One region of the Serratia sp. NA_13 genome, then DNA from elsewhere that is predicted to be linked to it. Evidence: predicted binding sites of a transcription regulator. Region 1 holds the regulator's gene; each other region holds the start of a gene.
What was found. Region 1 encodes LexA, which represses DNA repair genes until DNA is damaged. Its sites were predicted from a motif close to TNCTGTATGTACATACAGNA; they were not measured.
Positions count from the first base shown of each region.

Region 2: umuD (translesion error-prone DNA polymerase V autoproteolytic subunit) is a predicted target of LexA. The motif match lies at 2,766-2,785, and genes of this name have one in related genera.
Region 3: dinB (DNA polymerase IV) is a predicted target of LexA. The motif match lies at 3,116-3,135, and genes of this name have one in related genera.
Region 4: uvrB (excinuclease ABC subunit UvrB) is a predicted target of LexA. The motif match lies at 6,201-6,220, and genes of this name have one in related genera.

Region 1 covers NZ_JBQZFV010000005.1:51,668-59,275, reverse strand. The annotation lists gene ACUTSU_RS10060 (hypothetical protein) at 165-392, shown strand; gene zur (zinc uptake transcriptional repressor Zur) at 619-1,131, shown strand; gene ACUTSU_RS10050 (CsbD family protein) at 1,241-1,450, opposite strand; gene dinF (MATE family efflux transporter DinF) at 1,734-3,098, opposite strand; gene lexA (transcriptional repressor LexA) at 3,391-3,999, opposite strand; gene ACUTSU_RS10035 (diacylglycerol kinase) at 4,122-4,490, opposite strand; gene plsB (glycerol-3-phosphate 1-O-acyltransferase PlsB) at 4,640-7,105, shown strand; gene ubiA (4-hydroxybenzoate octaprenyltransferase) at 7,324-7,608, opposite strand, start outside.
Region 2 covers NZ_JBQZFV010000001.1:524,065-531,672, forward strand. The annotation lists gene nifJ (pyruvate:ferredoxin (flavodoxin) oxidoreductase) at 1-2,156, shown strand, start outside; partial or broken gene ACUTSU_RS02385 (alginate lyase family protein) at 2,182-2,493, opposite strand; gene umuD (translesion error-prone DNA polymerase V autoproteolytic subunit) at 2,800-3,222, shown strand; gene umuC (translesion error-prone DNA polymerase V subunit UmuC) at 3,222-4,490, shown strand; gene ttcA (tRNA 2-thiocytidine(32) synthetase TtcA) at 4,617-5,549, shown strand; gene ACUTSU_RS02405 (VOC family protein) at 5,689-6,087, shown strand; gene zntB (zinc transporter ZntB) at 6,306-7,289, opposite strand; gene ACUTSU_RS02415 (hypothetical protein) at 7,435-7,608, shown strand, end outside.
Region 3 covers NZ_JBQZFV010000002.1:67,314-74,921, forward strand. The annotation lists gene nqrF (NADH:ubiquinone reductase (Na(+)-transporting) subunit F) at 1-604, shown strand, start outside; gene ACUTSU_RS03810 (FAD:protein FMN transferase) at 605-1,633, shown strand; gene nqrM ((Na+)-NQR maturation NqrM) at 1,644-1,871, shown strand; gene ACUTSU_RS03820 (glycerophosphodiester phosphodiesterase family protein) at 2,069-2,953, opposite strand; gene dinB (DNA polymerase IV) at 3,150-4,211, shown strand; gene pepD (beta-Ala-His dipeptidase) at 4,252-5,712, opposite strand; gene gpt (xanthine phosphoribosyltransferase) at 6,037-6,495, shown strand; gene frsA (esterase FrsA) at 6,674-7,608, shown strand, end outside.
Region 4 covers NZ_JBQZFV010000002.1:428,461-436,068, reverse strand. The annotation lists gene moaE (molybdopterin synthase catalytic subunit MoaE) at 1-95, opposite strand, end outside; gene moaD (molybdopterin synthase sulfur carrier subunit) at 98-343, opposite strand; gene moaC (cyclic pyranopterin monophosphate synthase MoaC) at 340-819, opposite strand; gene moaB (molybdenum cofactor biosynthesis protein B) at 825-1,337, opposite strand; gene moaA (GTP 3',8-cyclase MoaA) at 1,365-2,348, opposite strand; molybdenum cofactor riboswitch at 2,338-2,480, opposite strand; gene yvcK (uridine diphosphate-N-acetylglucosamine-binding protein YvcK) at 2,741-3,658, shown strand; gene ACUTSU_RS05615 (VF530 family protein) at 3,663-3,920, opposite strand; gene uvrB (excinuclease ABC subunit UvrB) at 4,078-6,090, opposite strand; gene ACUTSU_RS05605 (ATP-binding cassette domain-containing protein) at 7,229-7,608, shown strand, end outside.

The sequences.
Region 1 (7,608 bases):
CGGCGTACTGCCGCAAACGCCTATTATAACGACAATCGACAGCGTTGGGAAAACCACTGTACCGCCCGGTTAAAAAAGTCCTCGAAAAAACGAATAAAAAAGCGTGGTCAGGTGTTCTCTCAACACGGGTGCAGTTGTGCACCTTTATCAATGAGGAAACAACCATGAACAGTTTCGTTAAACGCCTGCTGCCAGTCATTGCCGGTTCTCTGCTGTTCTCCGGTGCGGCCCTGGCGATGGGCGGTGACAGTCGGCGTAGCCTGATCGCCGCCGCCGTTGGTTTTCTGGCACCGGCATCGCAGGCGATCGCGCCTATTAAGCGAGCGTCGCCAGGGGATGAACGCGGTCTACTGGGCCGATGGCCGTCATGGTTTTATGCTGATTGGGCATAATCCTGCGCCGGAAATGGCCGCGTTGGCAGAGCGCTTTCAACGCTCACTTGCCGGCTAAGGATCCACTGCCTCCGGCTCTCGAAGTGTGAACATCGTCACGCTAGTGACGGACGGCAGACGGCAAACCAGTCGATTAGTGCGCCATATCAGAGGAAAAGGGGCCGACTCTCGGCGATTTGACTGAAGCATGGTAAAATCGGCTTTTTTACGTACCGGGAAATTTGCCATGAACTCAAGCACCCAGGAAAAGCTGCTGGCGCAGGCTGAACAACTCTGTCAGCAACGCAATGTGCGTCTGACACCGCAGCGGCTGGAAGTGTTACGCCTGATGGCACAGCAGCCCGGTGCCATCAGCGCTTACGATCTGCTGGATCTGCTGCGCGTCGCCGAACCTCAGGCCAAACCACCGACGGTGTACCGAGCACTGGATTTCCTGCTGGAACAAGGCTTTATTCACCGGGTGGAGTCAGCCAACAGCTACGTGCTGTGCCATCACTTCGAACAGCCGACGCATACTTCCGCGTTGTTTATCTGCGATCGCTGTGGTCAGGTGACCGAACGCACTACCGAAGGGGTCGAAGAGACACTGCAGAAACTGGCGAAGGAGTCTGGTTTTGTTCTGCGCCATAACGTGGTGGAGGCGCATGGCCTGTGTGCGGGGTGCGTTGAGGTAGAAGCCTGTGACAGCAAGCATGACTGCGGCGAACACGATCACAGCATCGCCATCAAGAAGAAATAGGTTGGGTTTTCAGGTACTTCCTTGTACCTGCAGGTTTAGCGTCAAGGGGATAAAAACGCCGGACCTTTAAAAGGTAGCTTGTGGCCGCAATCCGCTGCGGCCCAGCGCGCTACCAACGATACTTGTTGTGGTCTTCCCAGGATTTAACTTCTTTCTCGGCCGCCTCTTTCTGGTAGCCGTAACGTTCCTGAATTTTACCGACAAGCTGTTCACGTTTCCCTTCAATGACCGTCAGATCGTCATCGGTCAGCTTGCCCCACTTTTCCTTCACTTTCCCTTTAAACTGCTTCCAGTTACCGTCGGCTTGATCTTTGTTCATAACCTCTCCGTTACCTGTGATTAGTCAGTTTTAAACGCCTGTGGCCGGACTTAACTGAGTAATTATTTCGGTCAATTGACCTGAATAAAAGGATTGTCAGTTCCAATTCATTCCGCCAGCCACATGATTAACTATAGCTACAGATAGCGAAAAAAATAAAAACTCAGGATAAAAATTCACAAAAACAATAAAACACAGTAAAAACACCAAAATAACAGCAAGTAAGCGGAAACAATTTCGCTCAAGAAAATGTAACTTAATATGAATTAAAATATAAATAAAACTAATGATTAATCATTTTTGATTGCGCCACATCCGCTGCAAACCAGGTCCCTCGCACCCTGTGGCAATGCCAAATCCACCCGAGAGCAAGACCACGTAACGCAAGAAATACCGCCAACGCCAGCCACAATCCATGGTTGCCTAATACAGGCAAGGTAAACAGCGTCAGCCCATAACCGGCGGCGGCTACTGCCATGCTGTTACGCATTTCTGCGCCGCGGGTGGCCCCAATAAACATGCCGTCCAACAAATAGCACCATACTCCCACCAATGGCAGCACTACCTGCCACGGCAGATAGTGGCTCGCCAGCGCGCGCAGTTCCGGTAAAGAGGTCAACGCCGCTATAATTTGCGGCCCGGCAACGGCATAGAGCAGCCCAAAGCCCAACGCCACCAGACAGGCTTGCCGACAAGCCGCACGCCATACTTTGCGCAGTTGGCTATCGTCACGGGCTCCATAGGCATGCCCCGAATGCGCCTCTACCGCGTAGGCAAAACCGTCCAGCGCATAAGCGGTGAAGGTCAGCAAATTCATCAGCACCGCATTGACCGCGACCACCTCGCCACCAAGCCGGGCACCGAAGATGGTCAGCGAGGCAAAACACAGTTGCAGCAGCAATGAACGCAGCATAATGTCGCGATTCAACGCCAGCAGACGCCGCAAATTACCGCGCCAGGCTTGGCGCAGCATCGGCACAGAAATGCCGCGTATGCGCATCACGCGCCAGGCCAGCCATAATCCCAACAGCAGCGTGGCATATTCAGAAATGGCAGTCGCCGTAGCGGCCCCCTGCACGTTCCAGCCCAGTCCCATCACCAGCCAGATATCCAATACGATATTCAACAGGTTGCCGACAATCAGCAGGATCACCGGTGCGCGCACATATTGCACCCCGAGCAACCAACCCAGGATAACCATATTGGCCAGTGCCGCCGGGGCACTCAGCCAACGGATCTCGAGGAATAAGCGAGCCTGTTCCAGCACCGTCCCATCGCCACCGACGATTCTTAGTGCCAACTCAATCAGCGGATAGCGCAGTAACACAATCGCCGCCCCAGCCAACACTGCCAGCAGCAACGGCTGCATAAAGGCTCGTGCCAGACCCTGCGGATTTTGCGCCCCCAACGCCTGTGCGGTCAGCCCGGTGGTACTCATACGCAGAAACAGCAACAGCATAAACAGGAAGCTGGTCGCCATGGAGCCAACCGCTACGCCCCCCAGATAGGTAGGGCTGTCGAGGTGGCCGATCACTGCGGTATCCACCAGCCCAAGCAGCGGCACGGTGATATTGGAGAAAATCATGGGCAGCGCAAGGCGCCACAGGGCTTTATCGGTATCGCTGGTGAAGGCAGAAAGCAGGCGCATAGTGAAATGTTCCCGTGTATACCCGTCATCTTTCAAGTTGCAGTGTTGTTATCTGCACTCAGTTATGTGGCCCGTCCATGGGCCACACCCCTTTGGGGCCGCTGCGAGCAGCATTCAAATCTGCTCCCGGCAGATTTGTCACCCCAGTTACTTACCTGAGTAAGCGCCTGGGGATGAGCGAGTTGGCCGCTTAGCTGCAACTTGAAAGCTATAGGGTATATAGTGAATCAGATATGACATCGCCCCAGAGCTGGGGCGACTTGAATCAGAGGACGATGTTTAGGCGCGAGGATTAAACCCAGTCGCCATTGCGGATCACACCGACCGCCAGACCTTCAATGGTGAAATTCTGCTGACGCAGATCGACCACAATCGGCTGGAATTCACTGTTTTCCGGCAACAGCTCAACCACGTTACCGTGCTTTTTCAGGCGTTTGACCGTGACTTCATCTTCAATGCGTGCCACAACCACCTGGCCATTACGCACGTCCTGAGTTTTATGCACTGCCAGCAGATCGCCGTCGAGAATACCGATGTCACGCATTGACATGCCGTTGACCCGCAGCAGGAAATCTGCGCTCGGTTTGAACAGGGAAGGATCGACCTTGTAGTGCCCTTCGATATGCTGTTGCGCCAGCAGCGGCTCACCGGCGGCGACACGGCCAATCAGCGGTAAACCCTCTTCATCTTCCATCAGCAGGCGAATGCCGCGCGAAGCGCCGGAGATAATCTCGATAACGCCTTTACGCGCCAGCGCTTTCAGATGTTCTTCTGCGGCATTTGGCGAACGGAACCCCAGACGCATGGCGATCTCGGCGCGCGTTGGCGGCATGCCAGTGGACGAAATATGATCGCGAATCAGATCATAGACCTCTTGCTGTCTGGTAGTTAGTGCTTTCATTCCGCCCCCCTGTTTGTTTATACAGTCTTGCTGTGAGTATATACAGGTAACTGCAGCTTGGGAACCGAAGAGTGAATAAAAATCAGGGATTAGCGACACGGGTCGCAATGCAATGCCGCCACTCAGGCAAAGTGCTGCCACAGCACCGAACCCCAGACGAACAGCGCCAAAATAATCGCCAGTGAGACCGCCGCCGAGCCCATATCCTTTGCCCGACCGGAAAGCTCGTGATGCTCGGTCCCCACTCGATCGACAATCGCCTCAATCGCGCTGTTGAGTATTTCGACGATCATCACCAACAGCACAGATCCGATCAGTAAAATGCGCGCTATCGCACCTACGTCCAGCCAAATCGCCAGTATGATAGCCAGCACGGTCGCCACCAATTCCTGGCGGAATGCCGCTTCGTGCTGCCAGGCAGCGGAAAAGCCTTTATAAGAGTAGCCGGCGGCTTTAATAATACGGGTCAGGCCGGTTGCTTGGTTTGCCATGTTTTTGAGTGCCTTTAGCAGAGATAAGTCATAATTAAACAGTCTAGGCCAGGAAACTCTCCCGGCTCACGGTTTTCCAACACCACAGATCTGCTACCCGGTTTCTGGTATGCTTGCGGCGCATTGCTAACAAGAGGCTTCACGTTGTTATGTCAGGTTGGCGTAAAATTTATTATAAACTATTGAATTTACCACTTAAACTGTTGGTAAGAAGTAAGGTTATCCCTTCAGATCCGGTCACGGAGTTAGGGTTGGATCCCTCACGGCCGATTTTGTATGTTTTACCTTATAATTCCAAGGCGGATTTGCTGACGCTGCGCACCCAGTGCCTGGCGCAAGATCTGCCCGATCCCCTCGATCCGCTGGAGATAGACGGCACCGTGCTGCCAAGCCACGTGTTTATTCACGACGGGCCGCGCGTATTCCGCTACTACACGCCGAAAGAAGAGTCGGTAAAGCTGTTCCACGACTATCTGGATCTGCACCGCAGTAATCCGGATCTCGACATTCAGATGCTGCCGGTTTCGGTGATGTTCGGCCGCTCTCCAGGGCGCGAAGGTCATGGTACCCCACATCTGCGTCTGCTGAACGGCGTGCAGAAATTCTTCGCCGTGCTGTGGCTCGGCCGCGACAGCTTTGTCCGTTTTTCCAATACCGTTTCGCTACGCCGCATGGCCACCGAGCACGGTACGGACAAAATCATTGCGCAGAAACTGGCTCGCGTAGCACGCATGCACTTCTCGCGTCAGCGTCTGGCCGCCGTCGGCCCAAGCCTACCTGCCCGTCAGGACCTGTTCAACAAGTTGTTGGCGTCCAAGGCGATCGAAAAAGCGGTCGAAGACGAAGCGCGCAGCAAGAAAATCTCCCACGAAAAAGCCCAGCAGAACGCCATTGCGCTGATGGAAGAGATCGCTGCCGACTTCTCTTACGAGACGGTGCGCCTTTCCGATCGCGTGCTGAGCTGGACCTGGAACCGATTGTATCAAGGCATCAACGTCACTAACGCCGAACGCGTGCGTCAGTTGGCGCAGGACGGGCACGAGATTGTTTATGTGCCCTGCCACCGCAGCCACATGGACTACCTGCTGCTGTCCTACGTGCTGTATCACCAGGGGCTGGTCCCGCCGCACATTGCTGCCGGTATCAATCTCAACTTCTGGCCGGCTGGGCCGATTTTCCGTCGCCTGGGTGCTTTCTTTATTCGCCGTACTTTCAAAGGCAACAAGCTGTACTCGACGGTATTCCGTGAATACCTCGGCGAGCTGTTTACCCGCGGTTACTCGGTGGAATACTTTGTTGAAGGCGGCCGTTCCCGCACCGGACGTTTGCTGGAGCCGAAGACCGGCACCCTGTCGATGACCATTCAGGCGATGCTGCGCGGCGGTAGCCGTCCTATCACCCTGGTGCCGATTTACATCGGTTACGAACACGTAATGGAAGTGGGCACCTACGCCAAAGAGTTGCGTGGCGCGACCAAGGAAAAAGAGAGCCTGCTGCAGATGCTGCGCGGCCTGCGTAAGCTGCGCAATCTCGGCCAAGGTTACGTCAACTTCGGTGATCCACTGCCGTTGACCGCTTATCTGAACCAGAATGTGCCACAGTGGCGCGAATCCATTGACCCGATCGAAGCCCAGCGCCCAAGCTGGTTAACGCCGACGGTCAACGATTTGGCGGCCAAGATTATGGTGCGTATCAACAATGCCGCCGCCGCCAACGCCATGAACCTGTGTTCCACGGCGCTGCTGGCCTCACGTCAGCGTTCGCTGACCCGTGAGCAGTTGCTTGAGCAGTTGGAGTGCTACCTGCAACTGATGCGCAATGTGCCTTATGCCGGTGACGTTACCGTACCCACCCAGACGCCGGATGAGCTGCTGGACCACGCGCTGAACATGAACAAGTTCGAAGTGGAGAAGGATAACATCGGCGATATCATCATCCTGCCGCGTGAGCAGGCGGTGTTGATGACCTATTACCGTAACAATATCCATCATCTGCTGGTTCTGCCGTCGCTGATCGCCACTATTGTGATGCATCACCGCCGGGTATCGCGCGCCGAACTTCTACGGCAGATTGGCCTGATTTACCCGATGCTGAAGGCCGAGTTGTTCCTGCACAACGACAAAGAACAACTGCCGGAAGTGCTGCGGCCACTGATCGACGAGATGATCCGTCAGCAGCTGATCTGCGACAAGGGTGACAGTCTGGTACTGAATCCAGTCCGCATCCGTCCACTACAGTTGTTAGCCGCCGGTGTCCGTGAAACGCTGCAGCGCTATGCCATCACCATGTCGATCCTCAGTGCCAACCCAAGCATCAACCGTGGGGCATTGGAGAAAGAGAGCCGCATTATGGCCCAGCGTCTGTCGGTGCTGCATGGCATCAACGCGCCAGAGTTCTTCGACAAGGCAGTGTTTTCCACTCTGGTGGCGACGCTGCGTGAGGAAGGTTACATCAATGACATCGGCGATGCGGTCCGTGAGCACACCATGGAGGTCTACAACATGCTGAGCGATTTGATTACCCCGGAAATCAAGCTGACCATCGAGAGCGTCAGTATGCCGGCGGAAACCAACGCGTTGCCGGAAACGGTCGCAGCGGAAGAGAAAGAAGACTAACCCATTGCTACAAAAACAAAAAGGCACCCTCGGGTGCCTTCAAACTGATGACAAACCTCATTCCTGCCCAGAGCGAGTAGAGGCCGATAAACAAAAATCAGGAAAATCAATTTATTGATTTTCGGCTGCTCACCACAAAGCAGGAAAAACCACGCTTTTTCCTGCTTTGTCAGCAACCTAAAGGCACCCTCGGGTGCCTTTTTTACTGAGGTAACGCCTTAACCCTGCCAGTAACTCAACGCGATGCCGATAAACAGCACCAGCCCGACATAATTGTTATCCATGAACGCCTTGAAGCAGGCGTCACGCTCACGGGTGGCAATCTGTTTTTGCTGATGGATAAACAAGGCGCCCGCCAGCAACAGTGACCAGTAAAAGGCCCCGCTCATCTGCGTCAGATAACCTACCCACAGCAGCAGCAGCAGCGTAGCGAACTGCAGCAAACCAACAATCAGCTTGTCGTAACGACCAAATAAAATGGCGGTAGATTTAATGCCAATCTT
Region 2 (7,608 bases), on a different contig from region 1:
CCGGTGGCCTGACGGTGTCGCATCTGCGCGTCAGTGAGCAGCCGATTAACTCGGCCTATCTGGTCAGTCGCGCTGACTTTGTCGGCTGTCACCAATTGCAGTTTATCGATACCTACCAGATGGCGGAGCGCCTGAAACCCGGCGGCATTTTCCTGCTCAATACCCCGTACGGTGCTGAAGAGGCCTGGTCGCGACTGCCGCAGGAAGTGCAGGCGGTGCTGCAACAGCGCCAGGCACGATTTTACATCATCAACGCCGCCAAACTGGCGCGTGAATGCCGACTTGGCGCGCGCATCAATACCGTGATGCAGATGGCGTTTTTCCACCTGACCCAGATCCTGCCGGGCGATGTGGCCCTGCAGCAATTGCGAGACGCCATTGCCCGCAGCTACAGCAGCAAGGGGCAGGATATTGTTGAACGCAACTGGCAGGCACTGGCCGCTACGCTCGATGCACTGATTGAGATCCCACTGCAGCCGATAGACGACAGCAGCCCAATGCGACCGCCGGTGGTGTCCGACGCCGCGCCTGACTTTGTCAAAACCGTCACCGCTACGATGCTGGCCGGATTGGGCGATGCATTGCCAGTGTCCGCCTTCCCGCCGGACGGCACCTGGCCAGTGGGCACCACTCAGTGGGAAAAACGCAATATCGCCGAAGCGGTCCCCATCTGGCAGCCGGATCTGTGCACCCAGTGCAACCACTGCGTTGCCGCTTGTCCGCATTCCGCCATTCGCGCCAAAGTGGTTCAGCCGGATGCGATGGAACATGCCCCTGCCTCGCTGCAATCGCTGGATGTAAAAGCGCGAGATATGCGCGGTCAGAAATATGTGCTGCAGGTGGCGCCGGAAGACTGTACCGGTTGCAACCTGTGCGTTGAGGTGTGTCCGGCGAAAGACCGCCAGGATCCGGACATCAAGGCCATCAACATGGCGCCACGGCTGGAGCATCTGGCAGTGGAAAAAGAGCACTACGACTTCTTCCTGCAACTGCCGGAGATCGACCCGGCACAGCTCGAGCGGATCGATATTCGTACCTCACAGTTGATTTCACCGTTGTTCGAATACTCCGGCGCCTGTTCCGGCTGCGGCGAAACGCCGTATATCAAACTGTTGACCCAGCTTTATGGCGACCGGCTGCTGATTGCCAATGCCACGGGTTGCTCATCCATTTACGGCGGCAACCTGCCCACCACACCTTACACCACCAATGCCGAAGGGCGCGGCCCGGCCTGGGCCAACTCGCTGTTTGAGGACAACGCCGAATTCGGTCTGGGCTTCCGCCTGACTGTCGACCAACACCGCAGCCGCGTATTACGCCTGTTGAACACGCTGGCACCGCAGTTGCCGACACCATTGGTTAATGCCCTGAAAATGGAAGATATTGCACCGGAACCGCGCCGCCTGCAGATCGCTGAACTGCGCGGCCTGTTGGAAAAAATCGAAGGCAGCGATGCACGCCAACTGGCAACCGACGCCGATTATCTGGTGGATAAGTCCATCTGGCTGATTGGCGGCGATGGCTGGGCTTACGACATTGGGTTTGGTGGGTTGGATCACGTCCTCAGTCTGACCGAGAACGTCAACGTACTGGTGCTGGATACTCAATGTTACTCCAACACCGGTGGCCAACAGTCGAAAGCTACCCCGCTGGGCGCTGTCACCAAGTTCGGTGAACACGGCAAGCGCAAGGCGCGTAAGGATCTGGGCGTCAGCATGATGATGTACGGCCATGTGTACGTGGCGCAAATCTCGCTGGGTGCCCAGCTCAATCAGACGGTGAAAGCGATTCAGGAAGCCGAGGCCTATCCGGGTCCATCACTGATTATCGCCTACAGCCCCTGCGAAGAGCACGGTTACGATCTGGCGCTCAGTCACGACCAGATGAAGCAGTTGACCGCCACCGGTTTCTGGCCGCTGTACCGCTTCGATCCACGCCGCACCGATGAGGGCAAACCTGCGCTGGCGCTGGACTCCCGGCCGCCAAACAGCAACCTGACCGAAACGCTGCTGAAAGAACAGCGCTTCCGCCGCCTGAACTCACAGCAGCCGGAGATGGCCAGCGCGCTGTATCAGGCCGCAGAGAAAGAGCTGAAAGAGAAGTACGACTTCCTCAGCCTGCTGGCCGGCAAAGGGGAAAAATCCTCCGCCGAGTAAGTCATCGGGGCGCGACTGGTTCGCGCCCCGGGATGCCCTGAGCGTCGTTGAGGTTAGGATTCATCTGCGTTGATGGGTTAATAAACCAGGTACGGATCAATTCCATCGCCCGATCGCTATAGCGCCGTTGACCGGAGAAATATCCCGCCAGTGCCAGCCTCTGAACCCACTGGGTGAACTCCGCCAAACGCACATCGTCACTTTGCTCATTCTTACTGGCCGGATTCACCTGTCCATCGCGGCGGACCCAGGGCAGCCCGTTGGCTTTGCTCGCATCCGGCCACCAATAAGCCCCCAAGCTCAGATAGTCATGCTTGCCTCCGCTCGGCGGCCAGCGACGTCAGGCAAAACAACAGGCCAGCCTGCAGGCAGATGCGGATCATCAAACGGGTTCCCCATTATCATCAGAGGTGATTGAGATTATCCTGCCCGGTTTTGTGTTTCCCGGCTGATAAAAAACGTTTCCGAGCGTAAAAACACCGCTACATTCGGCTCTGCAAACCACACCCTAAAAATTTTCCGAGAGGATCATCTTGCCCAACAAGGGGATAGCTGTGGATCATCTCGCCCCTGACTTTCTTTATGGTTGTAATGGCTAAAACTCGATTATACTGTATATAAAAACAGTAAAGAGAAATGCGCCATGAAACACTTTTTCCCCACGCCAACCCCAGAGAAACAGTTCATTCCGCTTTACGCCGATAACGTCCCGGCGGGCTTTCCCAGCCCCGCACAAGACTACATACACGCGCGGATCGACCTCAATGAGTACTGCATTAGCCACCCTTCGGCAACTTACTTCCTGATCGCCTCAGGTGAAAGCATGATCGAAGCCGGGATCACCGATGGATCCATGCTGGTGGTCGATCGAAGCATTGGTGCCTGTCACGGCGATATCGTGATTGCCAGCATCGCAGGCGAGTTCACGGTTAAGCGACTGTGTCTTCGTCCTGTCAAACAGCTTGAGCCGATGAACCCGACATTCAGGCCGATACCACTCTCGGATGATGGTGCAGAATTGGACATCGTCGGCGTGGTGGTTTCAACCATCACCAGGCTGAAATAATGTACGCCCTGGCCGATGTAAACAACTTCTATGCAAGTTGTGAAACGCTGTGGCGTCCGGACCTGCGTGGTCGGCCGATAGTTGTGCTGTCGAACAACGACGGCTGCGTGGTGGCACAGAGCAAAGAGGCGAAGGCCCTGGGCCTGAAAACAGGCGCGCCCTATTTCAAGATAAAACACAGCTTTGAGCGTGCCGGGGGTATCGCATTCAGCAGCAACTACGAGCTGTACGCCGATATGTCGATGCGAGTGATGGCCGTGCTCGAAGAAATGGCGCCCCGGACCGAAATTTACTCTATCGACGAAAGCTTCCTTGAGCTTGCCGGGGTACAAAACTGTGTCGATTTGGCCACGTTTGGGCACCAGGTTCGCGCCCGCGTTTTACAATGCACTGGCCTCACCGTCGGCGTCGGTATTGCCCAGACCAAGACGCTGGCAAAGCTGGCGAACTACGCGGCGAAAAAATGGAGTCAGACCCAAGGCGTGGTTGACCTTTCCAACCAGGAGCGGCAGCGAAAATTAATGGAGAGAGTACCGGCGGCAGAAGTCTGGGGTATCGGACGCCGCATAACCAAAGAGCTGCAAAATATGGGGATCGAAAGCGCCCTGCAGCTGGCGGACGCAAGTACCACGATGATCCGCAAGCATTTCAGCGTGGTGATTGAGCGCACAGTGCGTGAACTGCGTGGTGAACCCTGCTTGTCACTCGAGGAGTTTGCCCCAACCAAACAGCAGATCATTTGCAGCAGATCATTTGGCGAACGCGTCACTGAATACCAGGATATGCATCAGGCGATCTGTATGCACGCATCCCGAGCGGCAGAGAAACTGCGTGCAGAACATCAGTATTGTCGGAATATCAATGCATGGGTTAAAACCAGCCCCTTTTCGGTCAACGAAAAATATTACGGCAACACCGCGAGCATCAGGCTCAGTACCCCAACGCAGGATACGCGCGACATCATCGCCGCCGCGACTCGATGTCTTGACAAGATTTGGCAACCCGGTCACCGCTATCTAAAAGCCGGCATTATGCTGCAGGACTTTTACTCGCAAGGCGTTGCTCAGCCAGACCTGTTCGATGAGTATCAGCCACGCCCCAACAGCGAACGCTTGATGGCCGCGTTGGATAAAATCAATCAGTCCAGGCATGCCGGGGTCTGGTTTGCCGGGCAAGGAAACCAACAGACATGGTCAATGAAACGTGAGTTTCTCTCTCCTGCTTACACCACGCGGGTGGCAGATTTGCCGCGTGCCCGCGTGTACTGAGGTAAACAAACCGCCTTTGCTCTCCGGGCGAATGGATGAAATACCCAAGCAGTCCATAGAATGCTAAACTCGCTGCCTAAAACTTTATGCCCATAGTGCCCCCAATTGAGAACGAGCACGATTTAAATGTCAGAACAACAAACAGTTAGTCAAAAAGAGCAATACAATCTGAACAAATTGCAAAAGCGCCTGCGTCGTAACGTGGGCCAGGCGATCGCCGATTTCAACATGATTGAGGAAGGCGACCGCATCATGGTTTGCCTGTCCGGCGGCAAAGACAGCTACACCATGCTGGAGATTTTGCGCAACCTGCAGCAAAGCGCCCCGGTCAATTTCTCGCTGGTTGCGGTCAACCTCGATCAGAAACAGCCCGGTTTCCCCGAGCATATTCTGCCGGCCTATCTGGAAAGCCTGGGGGTGGAATACCAGATTGTTGAGGAAAACACCTACAGCATCGTCAAGGACAAGATCCCTGAGGGTAAAACCACCTGCTCACTGTGTTCACGCCTGCGCCGCGGTATCCTTTACCGCACCGCTACCGAGCTGGGGGCTACCAAAATTGCCCTTGGTCACCACCGTGATGACATTCTGCAGACGCTGTTCCTCAACATGTTCTACGGCGGCAAGCTGAAAGGCATGCCACCCAAGCTGATGAGCGACGATGGCAAACACGTGGTTATTCGCCCGCTGGCTTATTGCCGTGAAAAAGACATTGAGCGTTTCTCGGTTGCCAAAGGCTTCCCGATTATTCCGTGCAACCTGTGCGGCTCGCAGCCTAACCTGCAACGTCAGGTCATTGGCGACATGCTGCGCGACTGGGATAAACGTTACCCGGGCCGTCTGGAAACCATGTTCAGCGCGATGCAAAACGTAGTGCCTTCGCACCTGAGCGACTACAACCTTTTTGATTTCAAAGGAATTCACCACGGCAGCGAAGTGGTGGACGGTGGCGATCTGGCCTTTGACCGTGAAGATATTCCGATGCAGCCGATCGGCTGGCAACCGGAGGATGCAGATGACGCCGCCCCGGTACGTTTGGACGTACTCGAAATCAAGTAACTCGTTATTCCGCCCACACGTGGTGGGCGGAAATTTCCCTTCATCAGTTTTTGATCCCGCTCGCAATTTCAGCAGAATTCATCGGACAGTGCCGTTTTTATCCTGTACTGTGTTTTTATACAGTCACTGGAGATTACCGATGAACATCACCCCTTGCTTGTCTCACGTTTCGCTCGGCAGCAATCATTTTGACGCCGCAGCCGACTTCTACGATCGCACTCTTGCCGCATTAGGTTGCCGACGGGTGTTGGAACACCCTGGTGCCATTGGCTATGGACGTGACTATCCGGAGTTCTGGTTACAGGCGCCAATCGACGGTAAACCGGCCACTACCGGCAATGGTGTGCACGTGGGTTTTTTCGCCACCAGCAAACAGCAGGTCGATGATTTTTACCGTCAGGCGCTGCAGGCCGGTGCGACAGATGAAGGCGCCCCCGGTTCACGACCACACTATGGCGAAGCCTATTATGGCTGCTTTGTTCGGGATCTGGACGGACATAAGATCGAGGCCAGTTTCTGGGATGAGAGTGCAGTCTGATGGGGCAAATTACAGACAAAAAAATGCCGGTGATTAAACCGGCATCGTATGAATCAATATGCTATACAGTAATTCTAAATATAAGAAAGTAAGACAATTATGGAGCACAACGCCCATCGCTTGACGTTGCATTCACCTGCGAGATAGATCATGCCCCATTTCCCCCCGGCAAAAGTTGATATCGCTCAATGTTAACCGGGTTATCAACGTTTTTTTGGCTACAGCCAGCGGCGTCTCTTCAGCCACCAGCCCAGACCAAACACCAATCCGGTCAGCGTCAGGCAAAACGTAGCAAAACCAAAAGGATTACCGCCGCCGGGAATACCGCCCAGGTTGACGCCGAACAACCCGGTCAAAAAGGTCGTCGGCAAAAACACCATCGCCAATAATGACATGGTGTAGGTGCGGCGGTTCATGGCATCGGCCATTACGGTGGTGATTTCGTCAGAAAGGATCGCGGTACGGGCAATGCTGCCATCCAAATCATCCAGGCCGCGCCCTAACCGATCGGCAATATCCTGCATGCGACGACGGTCGTCATCATTCATCCAGGGCAGACGATCGCTAGCCAGCCGGGAGAATACATCTCGCTGCGGTGCCATATAGCGGCGCAGTACGATCAGCTGTTTGCGGATCAGCGCCAGTTGCCCGCGTTCAGGAACCTGCTGCTCCAACAGCGAATCTTCCAGATCGATGATCTTGTCATGCAGATCCTCGATAAACTCGCTGGCGTGATCGGTCAACGCATCCGAAATTTCCACCAGCCAGTTACCGCTGTTGGTCGGCCCGCTGCCGCTTTGCAGATCGTTCACCACCTGGTCGATGGAATAAACCTTGCGATGGCGGGTGGAAACGATCAGTTTATCCGTCATGTAGACACGAATTGTCACCAGCTGATCCGGCCGCGAATTGGCGTTAAAGTTAATGCTGCGCAGTGTAATCATGGTGCCATCGCCCACCTTACTGACGCGTGGCCGTGAACTCTCTCCGGACAGCGCCTCTCTGACCGCATCCGGCAGCAGCGGTGTGGTGGCCAGCCATTCAGCGCTTGCAGGGTGCGCATAATCGAGATGCAGCCAGCAAGGCTCATTGCAGGTGGCTTTATCATCGTAATCAATCGATGTTACACCGCCCTTGCCATCGAGCTGGTAGGCATACACTGCGTCAGGAACCTGTAACTCGCGCCCCTCAATGACTTCCATTCCTCATACCCTCTGCTTTTCAGTTATTCCAGAGTCTAGCGTTAAAGCCAAACGGATCAAAGATGAAGCCGTGCGAATGCTGCACCAGGAAGAGTCTTATGCGCTAATATGGATAAATAACGCACAACGCGCGGCCGGACATCCAATGAAATCCACTTCGACATTTTTGTTAGCCTCGGTTTTGGCGTTTGCTCCCGCGTTGTTTCATCCGATGTTTGCCGCAGATAATTCACTCAACACTATCGCTGATGCATACCGGGTCAAATTAGCTGACTCAGCGGGTGAGCTGCCTTACTTCGTGGCGAAATCTCATGGCCCC
Region 3 (7,608 bases), on a different contig from region 1:
GGTGCGCGCCTACTCGATGGCCAACTATCCGGACGAAAAGGGCATTATTATGCTCAACGTGCGTATTGCCACGCCGCCGCCGCGCGATCCTGACGTGCCGCCGGGCATCATGTCCTCTTATATCTGGTCGTTAAAAGCCGGTGACAAGGTGACGATCTCCGGGCCGTTCGGCGAGTTCTTTGCCAAGGATACCGACGCGGAAATGATCTTCATCGGCGGCGGTGCCGGTATGGCACCGATGCGTTCGCACATCTTTGACCAGCTCAACCGCCTGAAGTCGAAGCGTAAAATCACCTTCTGGTACGGTGCGCGTTCACTGCGTGAAATGTTCTATGAGGACGATTTCAATCGGTTGCAGGAAGAGAACGAGAACTTCACCTGGCATGTAGCGCTCTCCGATCCGCAGCCTGAGGATAACTGGACGGGTTACACCGGCTTTATCCATAATGTTCTGTTAGAGAACTATCTGCGGAACCACCCGGCGCCGGAAGACTGCGAGTTTTACATGTGTGGTCCACCAATGATGAACGCTGCGGTGATCAAGATGCTGAAAGACCTGGGTGTCGAAGACGAAAATATCATGCTTGATGACTTTGGTGGCTAAATGCGCGCATGGGCAATGAAGGGGTTAATGACGACGGTGGCGCTCAGCGCCACCCTGTTATTGACCGGCTGCGGGCCGGAGCAGGTCAATCTCGATGGCAAAACCATGGGGACTTCTTATTCTGTCCGTTATGTCACCGGTGACGACACGCCGTCTGCCGCCAAAATTCAGGCGGAGATCGACAAACGGCTGGAATTGGTGAATGACCAGATGTCCACCTACCGGCCAGGCTCTGAACTGAGCCGCTTCAACGCCAGCCGCGTGATAGATAAACCCTTCCCGGTATCGGCAGCGACCACCGAGGTGGTGCTGGAAGCACTGCGCATTAACCGCGTCACCGACGGCGCGCTGGACGTGACCGTCGGGCCACTGGTTAATCTGTGGGGCTTCGGCCCGGAAGGGCGACTGGACAAGGTGCCGAGCGCTGCCGAACTGGAGCGCCGCCGCGCCTGGACCGGTATCGACAAGCTGTCGGTGCAGGGCAACGCATTGGTAAAGAGCATCCCTGAGCTGTATGTCGATCTCTCTTCGATTGCCAAGGGCTACGGGGTGGATGTGATTGCCCAGTATCTGCAATCGCAGCAGATTAAGAACTACATGGTGGATATTGGCGGCGAAGTCCGTACTCGCGGCCACAATGGTGAGAAAAAACCGTGGCGTATCGCCATTGAACGGCCGACGGCCGGCATGGAGCAGAAGGCGCAACTGGTGATCCAGCCGGGCGAGATGTCGATCGCCACTTCGGGGGATTATCGCAACTACTTCGAACAGGGCGGCGTGCGTTATTCGCATACCATAGATCCGGTTACCGGCAAGCCGATCCATCACCATCTGGTATCGGTGACGGTGCTGAGCCCGACCTGTATGGCTGCCGACGGTCTGTCGACCGGGTTGAACGTATTGGGGCCGGAGCGTGGCATGGCGTTGGCGAACCTGATGGGGATCCCGGTGTTTATGATTGTGAAAACTGCCAAAGGTTTTGAAGAGCGCTACTCCGAGGCGTTCAAACCCTATTTGAACAAGAGCTAGTGAGGTCGCTATGTTGACAGTATTTGTCGCCAGCTTCGTGCTGTTTCTGCTGATTGTCGGCGGGATGTCGCTGGGTTACGTGTTCAAGCGTAAAAGCCTGCAGGGCAGCTGCGGCGGCATTACGGCGTTGGGGATGGATAAAGTCTGTGACTGTCCTGAACCCTGCGATGCGCGGAAAAAGCGTCTGGAAAAAGAGGCGTTGCGCCAGAAACAGTTGGAAAAACACCGGATCATCTGAATAACAGGGGCGCATGCAGCGCCCCTTAGGTTGCTGACAAAGCAGGAAAAAGCGTGGTTTTTCCTGCTTTGTGGTGAGCAGCCGAAAATCAATAAATTGATTTTCCTGATTTTTATTTATCGGCCTCGACTCGCTCTGGGCAGGAATGAGGTTTGTCATCAGTCTGAGGGGCGCATGCAGCGCCCCTTTTTTATCGGTTATTTTGCCTTAACAAAGCTCTTTGCTTCGGCCGGTGAGTTGACCATCACTCCGTCCACGCCTAACGCCACCGCCTGCTGGTATTCCGCCGGTGAGTTGATGCCGAACAGAATGATGTGCGCTGGCCCTGGTGAGCGGAAGCAGTCGATCGATTCTTTATCCCAGGTCAGAAACGCCTTGGAGCGCCCTTCACCCAGGGTAAATTTCTCCACCACTTCCACTTCACGCTTTAGTTCCAGCCCGTACCAGCGCGGTTGCTGATGGCTTGGTTTCAACTCACACAGGTGCGATAGGCTGATATTCGCCAGCAGGTCGCGGGTTTTATCGCGGGTTTCAAAACGCTTAATTGCCAGTGGCAGCGCTTGCAGATATTTGGTATCGGTGGAGTACACGCGGGTGCGGTTCAGGCTGTTGGTTTTTTCCAGCGTTGCCAGCAGGGCTTTGCCGAACTGGGCCGGGTCTGCGTCTGGGGATTTGATATCCAGATAGAAGTTAACCTTGGGGAAGGCATTGAGGGTCTCATCCAAACGAGGAATGCCAATGCCTTTCCCCCGGAACGGGTAGGTTTCACTTTTGGTGAATGACCAACCGGCATCAACTTTCGCCAGTTGTGCAGCGGTAAAGGCGGAGACCAGCCCCTGCTGATTGGTTAGCGCTTTCAGATCGGAAGGGCGGTAAAGCACGATCACACCGTCTTTGGATTCCTGCAGAGTGATCCAGATGGCGTCAGCGCCATTTTTCAGCGCGGTTTCAATCGCGACGCGGGTATTTTCAGGAGCGTCGGCAGTACCACCACGGTGAGCGATAATGGCGGGAGCTGCGGTAGCGGCAAGGGATATCAGGGATAGGGCTGAAGCTAACAAATAGACCGATAATGATTTCATGTAGGGCACCATCCTGTGCGTAGAGTTATTGTTATCAGTAACAGCGGTGGTTAATTTGCCATAGCGTACTATTGAAAAATTACGCTTTTTTAACAAATCGAAGATAATTGGGTGAAAGCCTGTTTTCACCGAGTCGAGCCGGGGCTTGAGCTTTCCATTTTTGACTGTATACTTATACAGTATTATTGGAGGCGCGATGCGTAAAATCATTCATGTCGATATGGACTGCTTCTTCGCAGCGGTAGAAATGCGCGACGATCCCAGCCTGCGCGATATTCCGTTGGCGATCGGCGGCAGTGCCGACCGGCGTGGGGTGATCAGCACCGCCAACTATCCTGCGCGTCGCTATGGCGTACACAGTGCGATGTCGACGGCGATGGCACTCAAGCTTTGCCCGCACCTTAAGCTGTTGCCCGGCCGTATGGCGGCGTATAAGGAAGCTTCGCAGCATATCCGCGAAATATTCGCCCGTTACACCCCATTGATTGAACCACTGTCGCTGGATGAAGCCTATCTGGACGTGACGGACTGCAGCCAGTGCAACGGCTCGGCGACGTTGATCGCCGAGCAAATCCGCCAGACTATCTCCGACGAACTCAACCTCACCGCTTCTGCCGGTATCGCGCCGATCAAGTTCCTCGCCAAAATTGCCTCAGAGCTGAATAAGCCGAACGGACAATACGTCATCACCCCGGCACAGGTGCCAGGTTTTTTACAGCAGTTACCGCTGAGTAAAATCCCCGGCGTGGGCAAAGTGACCGCCAAACGGCTGGAGGAAGTGGGGCTGATCACCTGCGCCGATGTACAGCAGTATGACCTGGCGGCGCTGTTAAAGCGTTTCGGCAAATTTGGCCGGGTACTATGGGAGCGTTGTCAGGGGATCGATCTGCGTGAAGTTTCGCCAGAGCGGTTGCGTAAATCGGTGGGGGTGGAGCGCACGCTGGCGGAAGATATCCATGACTGGGAAGACTGCGAAGCGCTGATCGTCGACAAACTCTATCCCGAGCTGGAACTGCGGTTGCGTAAGGTGAAACCGGATCTGCACATCGCCCGGCAAGGGGTAAAACTGAAGTTTCAGGATTTCCAGCAAACGACGCAGGAACACGTTTGGCCGGTACTGAATAAAGACGATTTGATCAACGTGGCGCGGCAGGTATGGCGTGAGCGGCGTGAAGGTCGCGGGGTGCGACTGGTCGGGTTGCACGTGACGTTACTGGATCCGCAACTGGAGCGGCAACTGTTGCTACCCTGGGAATAACAAAGGCGCAAATATTTGCGCCTTGGGTTTATCTGGAATATTACGCGCGTTCCGGGATCGCTTTCAGCAGCGCCGTCAGCAGTTTCCAGTACAGGCCCACGCTTTCGATATGCACCTGTTCATCCGGCGAGTGTGGCCCGGTGATGGTTGGCCCAATCGATACCATATCCATGTTCGGGTACGGCTTTTTGAACAGACCGCATTCCAGACCGGCGTGGATCACCATGATGTTCGGCGTCTTGTTGAACAGATCCTGATAAATCTCGCGCACCAGATGCATCACCGGTGAGTCCGCGTCTGGCTGCCAGCCTGGGTAGCCGCCTTTTGGTGACACTTTGGCGTTGGCCAACTGTCCCAGAGCGGTCAGCATGCCGACCACGTAGTCTTTACCGCTGTCGATCAGCGAACGGATCAGACAGATGATTTCTGCTTCGCTGTCGCTGGTGGTGACCACGCCCACGTTCAGTGAGGTTTCCACTACGCCTTTCACCGCGTCGCTCATGCGGATCACACCGTTTGGCGTGCCATTGAGCAGCGCCACAAAACGTTGTTGGCTGTCGGCAGTCATCGCCTGAGAGGTGCTGGAGACAGGCTCCAACAGCACGGTGATGTTCTTCTCTTTGGCCGCCAGCTCATTTTGCAGGGTGGCCAGGAACGCCTGACTCAGCGTTTTCAGCGCATCGGCTTTCTCGGCCGGCACGGCAACCACTGCAGAGGCTTCACGCGGAATAGCATTGCGCAGCGTACCGCCGTTCAGGTCCAGCAGGCGCAGGTTCAGCTCGGCGCTACGGTCGAACAGGAAGCGTGCCAGCAGTTTGTTGGCGTTGCCCAACCCGACGTGGATATCCGCGCCAGAGTGGCCGCCTTTCAGGCCTTTGATGGTCAGCTTCAGGGTCTGATAACCGGCAGGCACGGCTTCGCGCTGCAGTGGCAGGGTGGTGATGAAGTCAATCCCCCCGGCGCAACCCATGTAGATCTCACCTTCCTCTTCTGAGTCGGTGTTGATCAGGATATCCGCTTGCAGCCAGTTAGCCTGCAGACCAAATGCACCGTCCATACCGGCTTCTTCGGTCATGGTCAGCAGCACTTCCAGCGGGCCGTGTTCGACGCTGTCGTCGGCCAGCACAGCCAGTGCGGAGGCCATACCGATACCGTTGTCGGCACCCAGCGTGGTGCCACGCGCCTTGATCCACTCACCGTCGATGTACGGCTGAATCGGATCCTTGGTGAAGTCGTGCACGGTGTCGTTATTTTTCTGCGGCACCATGTCCAGGTGTGCTTGCAGGGCAACCGGCTTGCGGTTTTCCATCCCCTTGGTCGCGGGCTTGCGCAGCAGGATGTTGCCTACATGGTCACGCTCGGCGTGCAGGTGTTTCTCTTTGGCCCACTCGAGGATGTGCTGTGCCAGCGCTTCTTCATGATAAGAAGGATGCGGAATAGAGCAGATTTTGGCAAAAATATCCCACAGCGGCTGTGGCGAAAGTTGAGACAATTCAGACACTATAAGTCTCCTGTAACAGCATTCTCGGCAGTGCGGGAATGCCGCTCGGTTTGGGTTAGGGGCATCTGTGCGGTTTTGGCACGATCTCCAGAGAATATCACTTTATTCCGGGCGGTGCCCGTACCGTATTGCGCTGTTCAAGCGCTTGATCACACTCGTTTGGTTGGTTATTGCTCATTTATTTAGCATCAATCACCATATGAAATACTTATGAAATTCCAGGTACAACTGGTATTTGATGCGGTCAGTCTTTATAATCTCGCGCAACCTTTTTTCCCCTGATTACTGAGTAAGCCGCACCACTGCTGGCTGGGACACCATTCTATGAGCGAAAAATACGTTGTTACCTGGGACATGCTGCAAATGCAAGCTCGCAAACTGGCTCACCGCCTGCTGCCGGTTGAGCAATGGACTGGCATTATTGCCGTAAGCCGCGGCGGTCTGGTACCGGCTGCCTTATTGGCGCGTGAGCTGGGTATTCGCCATGTGGATACCGTCTGCATTTCCAGCTATGACCATGACAACCAACGCGAAATGAAAGTGCTCAAGCGCGCCGAAGGCGACGGTGAAGGCTTTATCGTTATCGACGATCTGGTGGATACCGGCGGCACCGCGAAAGCGATCCGTGAAATGTACCCGAAAGCGCATTTCGTCACTATCTTCGCCAAACCGGCAGGTCGCCCGCTGGTAGACGATTATGTAGTTGATATCCCACAGGATACCTGGATCGAACAGCCATGGGATATGGCGGTGACCTTCGTGCCACCGATCGGCGGTCGTTAAGTTTGCCACGCTGATTGATTAAAACGCCCGGCTGAGCCGGGCGTTTGCATTTCTGATTTCCGTCCCACAGATACACCTTCAAGTATGACGGGTTTATCGCGACAGAGTTAGGTACACTACCTCCAGTTGATTAGGCTGTTTGCGGCCTATTACCAGATTTACGGAGGCTGTTGTTACCATGGCACAAGCCAACCTTTCTGAAACCCTGTTCAAACCCTCATTTAAACATCCTGAGACCTCAACTCTGGTACTGCGCGCGCGCAGTAAAGTCAGTGCCGATCTGCATTCCACGTTGGAGGGTAATACCGTCAGCAATTGGTACCGCATGCTCAACCCGCTGTTGTGGGCTTGGCGCGGTGTCGATCCGATAGAAATCAACGAAGTGCTGGCACGCATTGCCGTCGCTGATGTGGAACACACCAACGACAAATGGCTGGATACCGTGGTCGGTTACCGCAACGGCAACTGGATCTACGAATGGGTACACCAGGGCATGCTTTGGCAGCAGCGTGCCCTGGAACAGCAGGATCCGCTGATCGGTGGCCAGCATTGGCTCAATGCTGCCAACTTTTACAGCATTGCCGGCTACCCGCATCTGAAGGGCGATGAACTGGCCGAGCAGGCGGAGGCGTTGTCCAACCGGGCTTACGAAGAGGGCGCGTTGTTACTGCCGTACCAGTTGAAAGAACTGGAGTTTCGCATTGAAGGTGGCAGCAGCATTACCGGCTTCCTGCATCTGCCGGAGAAGGGCGAAGCGCCGTTCCCGACGGTGTTGATGTGCGGCAGCCTGGATACCCTGCAGACCGACTATCACCGCCTGTTCCGCGATTATCTGGCACCGCAGGGCATCGCCATGCTGACCATTGATATGCCTTCCATCGGTTCTTCTTACAAGTGGAAGTTGACGCAGGATTCCAGCTTCCTGCATCAGCAGGTGCTGACCCAGTTAACCACTGTGCCCTGGATTGACCATCAGCGCGTCACCGCGTTTGGCTTCCGCTTTGGCGCCAATGTGGCGGTGCGTCTGGCCTATCTGGAGCCACAGCGGCTGCGTGGGGTGGCCTGTCTGGGACCGGTGGTGCATCGCCTGCTGTGCGACAGCAGCACCCAGAA
Region 4 (7,608 bases), on a different contig from region 1:
ACCACGGCACCGTCGTCGTCGCACTGCGCCAGCCACTGGTATTCTTCGCCAACGTTGAACGGCGCTTCCCCCACGCGGATACGGGTATTTTCCACCATTAACCTCCGGTTACCGGTGGAAAGAAAGCGACTTCATCACCGGCACGCAGCGGATGTTCGGCCGCCACCAGGGATTGGTTCACCGCCGTCAGCAACTTGCCAGACTCCAGTGCCAGCGCCCAGCGATCGCCGCGTTCGCACAGCGCCTTACGCAGCGCCTCTACCGTTGGGTAGTCCGCCGGCATTGACAGATCGCCAGTGCCGACCAACTCGCGCACCTGGGCAAAAAACAGAATGTTAATCATAGCTCCACCTTAAAATCACCGGATTTACCACCGCTTTTCGCCAGCAGCCGCACCGGGCCGATCACCATGTCTTTTTGTACCGCCTTGCACATGTCGTAAATGGTTAACGCGGCCACCGAAGCGGCGGTCAGCGCTTCCATTTCGACGCCGGTCTTGCCGGTCAACCGGCAGCAGGTTTCAATCCGCACCCGGCTGTGTTCCGGCTGCGCCTCCAACTGCACTTCAACCTTGCTCAGCATCAGCGGGTGACACAGCGGGATCAGCTCCCAGGTGCGTTTCGCCGCCTGAATACCGGCAATGCGCGCCGTAGCAAACACATCGCCCTTGTGATGGCTGCCATCGATAATCATCGCCAGCGTGGTCGGCAACATCTCAACGAAGGCCTCGGCGCGCGCCTCGCGCACCGTCTCTGCCTTGGCGGAAACGTCAACCATATGGGCTTCGCCCGCGGCGTTAATGTGAGTCAGCTGCGTCATAGTTTCTATTTCTTCAAATGTGGCAGGAAGTTGCACGGGCGGTGACGCGCGTCCAACTGCTCTTCAATAATGCGTTCCCAGGCGGTGCGGCAGGCGCGAGTCGAGCCCGGCATGGCAAAAATCACAGTCTGGTTGGCCATGCCGGCCAATGCGCGCGACTGGAGAGTGGCGGTGCCAATCTCTTCGTAGGACACCATGCGGAACAGTTCACCGAACCCTTCCACTTCACGATCGAACAGCGGCAACAGCGCTTCCGGGGTGTTGTCCCTGGCGGTAAAACCGGTGCCCCCGGTGATCAGCACGGCCTGAACCTGTTCGTCGGCGATCCACGCGGAGAGGCGTGCACGGATTTGATATTTATCGTCTTTGACGATGGCGCGATCCACCACCTGATGCCCGGCTTCAAGCGCCGCTTCCTGCAGATACTGGCCCGAGGTGTCTTCCGCTTCACCGCGACTGTCCGAAACGGTCAGAATAGCGATATGCGCCGGAATGAATTCACTGCTGGCATGACTCATTGCTTACTCCCGTGCAATTGGAAAAATTTATCCGCCGATAAACGACAGATTCTGCGTGATGCCACTGTTGCCCTGGTGCAGGAAGTGGGTTTGCTTTTTGGTCCGCAGTCCACCCTGAATGCGATCTTTCAACTCTTCAAGCTGGCCGTCATTCACCAGCAGATCGCGCAGGTTAATACCCTGCTCACCGAACAGGCACAGGTGCAGATTACCGATGGCGGAAACCCGCAGTCGGTTGCAGCTGGCGCAGAAATCTTTTTCGTACGGCATGATTAAACCCACTTCGCCCTGGTAATCCGGGTGGCTGAACACCTGCGCCGGGCCGTCGCTGCGGCCGCGCGGTTGCAGTTGCCAACCTTGCTGTTCCAGTTGCGAACGGATCACTTCGCCAGACACGTGGTGTTTGCGGAACAGGTCGCCACCCTCGCCGGTTTCCATCAGTTCGATAAAACGCAGTTGGATCGGACGGTCTTTTATCCAGTGCAGGAAAGCGCCCAGTTGCTGATGGTTAACGTCACGCATCAGCACCGCATTGACCTTGACCTTGCTGAACCCGGCGGTAAAGGCGGCATCGATGCCCTCCATCACCTGGCGGAATTTGTCCTGGCCGGTAATGGCGTGAAATTGACGGGGGTCCAGACTGTCGACGCTGACGTTAATCGCCGTCAGGCCGGCGTCACGCCAGGCGGCAACGTCGCGCGCCAGACGGTAGCCATTGGTGGTCACGGCAAGCTGGCGAACGGCCGGGTTTTCACGCACGGCGGCAATGATCTCGGTAAAATCGCGACGCAGCGAAGGCTCACCGCCGGTCAGGCGCACCTTTTCGGTGCCCAGCTCGGCGAAGGCACGGCTAACCCGGCGGATCTCATCGAGTGACAAGAAGGTTTTCGGACTGCCGTTAGGGCGATAGCCATCCGGCAGGCAATAGGTGCAACGAAAGTTACACACGTCGGTGATCGACAGGCGCAAGTAATAGAACTTGCGCTCATAAGCATCAATGAGTTGCGGCACCATAACACCTTCCAAAGTCGGGAGATGCGAGCGTTTCCACTCTGCACCCTGGTGGCTGACTTCGCCACGGCCCAAGCGCCATATTGTTCTCAAGAACAACGTAGGCCCAGAGGCTAGGAGTTTTGGTTTCAGTTCCCGCAGACTGAGTAGCCGGAACGAAACCGTGGTTTTCATCAGAATTCTAGCGCTAAACAAAGGCGATAGCCAACGCCCAATCTCGCTATATATTTTTGTATACAGCGTTTTTACGCGCTTCCAAATCAGGTAAACCATGATAAACGTCCTTTACGCAGACGAATTGACCAGAATCACGCAAATCACACTCTTTTTCGCGTTTTTACGCCAAATCCGCTACTTTATGCGGGCAGTTAAGCCCCTTTGTAAGGAAATTTATGCGTAATCGTACCCTGGCCGATCTCGATCGGGTGGTGGCATTAGGTGGTGGCCATGGTCTTGGCCGCGTGATGTCTTCCCTGTCGTCTTTAGGATCCCGTTTAACCGGTATTGTCACCACCACCGATAACGGCGGTTCCACTGGCCGTATTCGCCGCTCGGAAGGCGGCATTGCCTGGGGCGATACCCGTAACTGTTTGAATCAGTTGATCACCGAACCGAGCGTGGCCTCGGCGATGTTCGAGTACCGCTTTAGCGGCAATGGCGAACTCTCGGGGCATAACCTCGGTAACCTGATGCTGAAGGCGTTGGATCATCTCAGCGTGCGCCCACTGGAAGCGATCAATTTGGTACGCAGCTTGCTGAAGGTCGACGCGGCGCTGATCCCAATGTCTGAGCAGCCGGTGGATCTGATGGCACACGACCATGAAGGCAACCACGTCTATGGTGAAGTGAACGTCGATCAACTGACTGACATGCCGCAGGAACTGATGCTGTCACCGCGCGTCAACGCCACGCGAGAGGCGCTGGATGCCATTGCGCAGGCCGATGTGATCCTGATTGGGCCAGGCAGCTTCCTGACCAGCCTCATGCCGCTGCTGCTGCTCGATGACCTGACGCAGGCCTTGCGCCGCAGCAGCGCCAATATGATTTATATCGGCAATCTGGGGCGCGAACTGAGCGTCGCGGCAGCCGCCTTGACGCTGAAGAACAAGCTGGAGCTGATGGAGGAGAAAATTGGCCGCCAGATGATCGACGCGCTGATTGTTGGTCCGGCGGTCGATGCCAGCGAAGTACAGGATCGGGTAGTGATTAAACAACCGCTGGAAGCGGCGGATATCCCTTACCGCCACGACCGTCAGTTGCTACGCCAGGCGCTGGATCAGGCATTGATCGAGCTGGGTGCCCGCGGTTAAGGCTTTACTGGCCGCCGCGCAACCACGGATTATCGCTGGCGGCCTTCTCGACCATATCGATATAAAGATCTTCTACCTGCTTGCGCGCCCACGGCGTGCGGCGCAGAAATTTCAGGCTGGATTTAATGCTGGGATCGCTGCTGAAGCAGTTGATGCGAATGCGTTCGGCCAGCCCTGACCAGCCGTAGTTCTCCACCAGTTTATTCAAAAGTTGTTCCAGAGTGACGCCGTGCATCGGGTCTTTGGACTGGTGTTGGGTCATGTGTGGCTCGCAGTAGTCAAATGGCCACACACCATAATCAGCTTTGGCGGAGGCGACAAGAAATTTATACCCTTTGTCTTTCAAACTGCAGCGTTGTTGGCTGCAACTCGAAATCCATTGGGTATTTCCTTGAAACACCCTCTGGTGTCTCTGTGCCTTAAGAAATGGCGATAAACTGCTCACGCAACTGGTGTATCTCGTCACGCAAGCCCGCCGCCAACTCGAACTCCAGGTTCTGTGCGTGGGTATACATCTGCGCTTCCAGCTCGCGGATTTTTTGATCCAGGGCTTTTGGCGTGAGGTTTTGGTATTGCCCGACGTTTTCCGCCGCCTTGCCCTTCCCTCGGCCCTTGCCGCGATTGCCCGGTTTGCCCAACTGCAGAACATCGGAAACTTTCTTGTTCAGGCCCTGCGGTACAATGCCATTTTCTTCGTTGAACGCCTGCTGTTTGGCGCGACGGCGTTCGGTCTCGCTAATCGCCCTGGCCATAGAGTCGGTAATTCTGTCACCGTAGAGGATCGCTTTACCATTGAGATTACGTGCCGCACGGCCAATGGTCTGGATTAACGAACGTTCGGAGCGCAGGAAGCCTTCTTTATCCGCGTCCAGAATCGCCACCAGCGACACCTCAGGCATGTCCAGCCCCTCACGCAACAGGTTGATACCCACCAGCACGTCAAACTCGCCCAGGCGCAGATCACGAATGATTTCGACCCGTTCCACGGTATCGATGTCCGAGTGCAGATAACGTACCCGTTCGCCGTGCTCTTCGAGATATTCGGTCAGGTCTTCCGCCATGCGTTTGGTCAGGGTAGTGACCAGTACGCGCTCGTTGATTGCCACCCGCTTGCGAATTTCAGACAGCAGGTCATCCACCTGAGTGGTCACCGGCCTGACTTCTATTAGTGGATCCAGCAAGCCGGTAGGGCGCACCACCTGATCGATAATATCGTCGCCGGACTTCTCCAGCTCATATTTGCCCGGCGTGGCAGACACGTAGATCGTCTGTGGTGCTAATGCCTCGAACTCTTCAAAACGCATCGGACGGTTGTCCAGCGCCGACGGCAGGCGGAAACCGTATTCCACCAGCGTCTCTTTACGCGAACGGTCGCCCTTGTACATAGCGCCGATTTGCGGAATGGTGACGTGGGATTCATCTACCACCAGCAGGCCATCCGCCGGTAAATAATCAAACAGCGTCGGCGGTGGCTCACCCTCTTTACGTCCGGACAGGTAGCGCGAGTAGTTTTCAATGCCGGAGCAGTAGCCCAGTTCGTTCATCATCTCCAGATCAAACTGGGTGCGCTGCGTCAGACGCTGTTCTTCCAGCAGCTTGTTATTGGCCAACAGCACCTTGCGCCGTTCGGCCAGATCCACTTTGATCTCTTCCATCGCCTGCAGGATCCGCTCACGCGGCGTCACGTAGTGCGACTTCGGATAAATAGTGAAGCGCTGCACCACCTGCTCGATCTGCCCAGTCAAAGGATCAAACAGCGAAAGCCGCTCGACCTCTTCATCAAACAGTTCAATGCGCAGCGCCAGTTCGTCAGACTCAGCCGGGAAGACGTCGATCACCTCGCCACGCACGCGGAAGGTCGCTCGCTGGAAGGCCTGATCGTTACGGGCATATTGCAGCTCCGCCAAACGGCGCAGGATCGAACGCTGATCGATGATCATGCCCTTGGTCAGGTGCAGCATCATCTTCAGATACAGATCAGGATCGCCCAGACCGTAGATCGCCGATACCGATGCCACCACGATCACATCGCGGCGCTCCAGCAAGGCTTTCGTCGCGGAAAGACGCATTTGTTCGATGTGTTCGTTCACCGCGGCGTCTTTTTCGATAAAGGTGTCGGAGCTGGGTACGTAGGCTTCCGGTTGGTAGTAGTCGTAGTAAGAAACAAAATACTCGACCGCATTCTCGGGAAAGAACTCTTTCATTTCGCCGTACAACTGCGCCGCCAGCGTTTTGTTAGGTGCCAGCACCATAGTGGGCCGGTTCAGATCGGCTATCACATTGGCGACGGTAAATGTCTTGCCCGAACCGGTGACGCCCAGCAGCGTCTGGTGTGCCAGACCGTCTTCCAGGCCCTCTTCCAGTTTGCTGATGGCCTGCGGCTGATCGCCGGCCGGCTTGAATTCGGAATGCAGTTTGAAAACTTTACTCATGGACTTGGCTACCCTGTGGAGATGTGCGCGCTCAGGCGGCCATAGAGCTAATGCTCGATGAATGGCCTCTAATTATGGAAAGCCCCGGCGATTTTTGCCAGTGCCCATGATACTGGATATAAAACCAGCTTCAAGCGATTCGTCGCTTTAGCGTGCGTCAAATCAGGCTGAATGCACCGTAGGGGTTACAGCCGCGTGACATTTTTATTGTCAATAACAGATTTATCCCCAAAATCCGTCACGAATTAACTTATTGATAGCACTGCGGCCAAAAATCATACATAGAAACTTCATCGATACATCAGCCGCTTGATTTTAGTTAATATATTGATAATTAATAATTTTATAAAAAAGACGAGATTGCGGACAAAGCGAACACAACCCGCGTCCGCTCTCGCTTTAAACCGGTTTTCTAAATCTAATGCACAAGGTTATCCACAGGAATAGTGGATAACTCTCACCACCCCGCCCCGGCTGGGAGTTGCAGAAAGAACGCTTTTTGCCGTTTCTGCCCGCCAAGATGGCTTTTTTAGTTATTTTTTCACAATAATATCGCTTTGGTTATGCCGATTAATGCTAAAAAGCCCCATTGCCAAAAACGGATTTATCTCATTGTTGCCGTCACCTGATGCATCTTGCTGCAACCGGCGAAATAGTTTGCACCATAAGCATTCTTCGCAGCACTGGAAGAGTGCAAAAATTGTCCGCGTTAACTTTCCCCGCTATTTTCACTTGGTCCGCCATACCTGCCCTGGCGCGCAAAACCGTTAACAAGGCAATAACAATCCTGTTTTCCGCGGTTTTATAAAGTTGGCCCAAGGGTTGCATTACCTTTGGGCGGCAAAAGTACGTTCGGGATAAATATCCGGGCCGTAATGGCGGAATGATCCGCTGTCATTTCGCGGCACGACGGGAGTAACACAACCGCTCTTTACTCGATAAAGACTAAAGAGCGCGGACAAGCCGAAAATAACTGCGATTTTTGCCTATGTGTCACTTGTTTTACCCGAATTTAAACTGCCTGGTAAAAGGCAGTCATTCAGCACTTTATTCTGGACATTAAAACACTCGGGAAAGAAACCGCTACTGCGAAAACGGTAGTAAGGAGTGGAATACGATTCTTTGAGGAGAATGCTAGATGTTGAGTTTAAGGTCAGTGAATCAGTTTTACGGGCAAACCCATACCCTGTGGGACATCAATCTGGAGTTGCCGCGCGGCCAGTGCACAGTGCTGATCGGTCGTAACGGCGTGGGCAAGACCACGCTGGTGAACTGCATCATGGGCCATTTGCCGGTGGTCAGTGGCAGCATGACCTGGCAGTTGGCGGATGAACCACCACAAAACCTGCTGCAACAACCGGTGGAAACCCGCACCGCGCTAGGGATCAGCTATGTGCCGCAAGGGCGGCAAATCTTTTCGCAGCTCAGCGTAGAGGAAAACCTGCAGGTAGCGCTGATGGCCGGCCGCGATAAAAACCGCCGCATTCCGCCTTTAATTTATCACCTGTTCCCCAACCT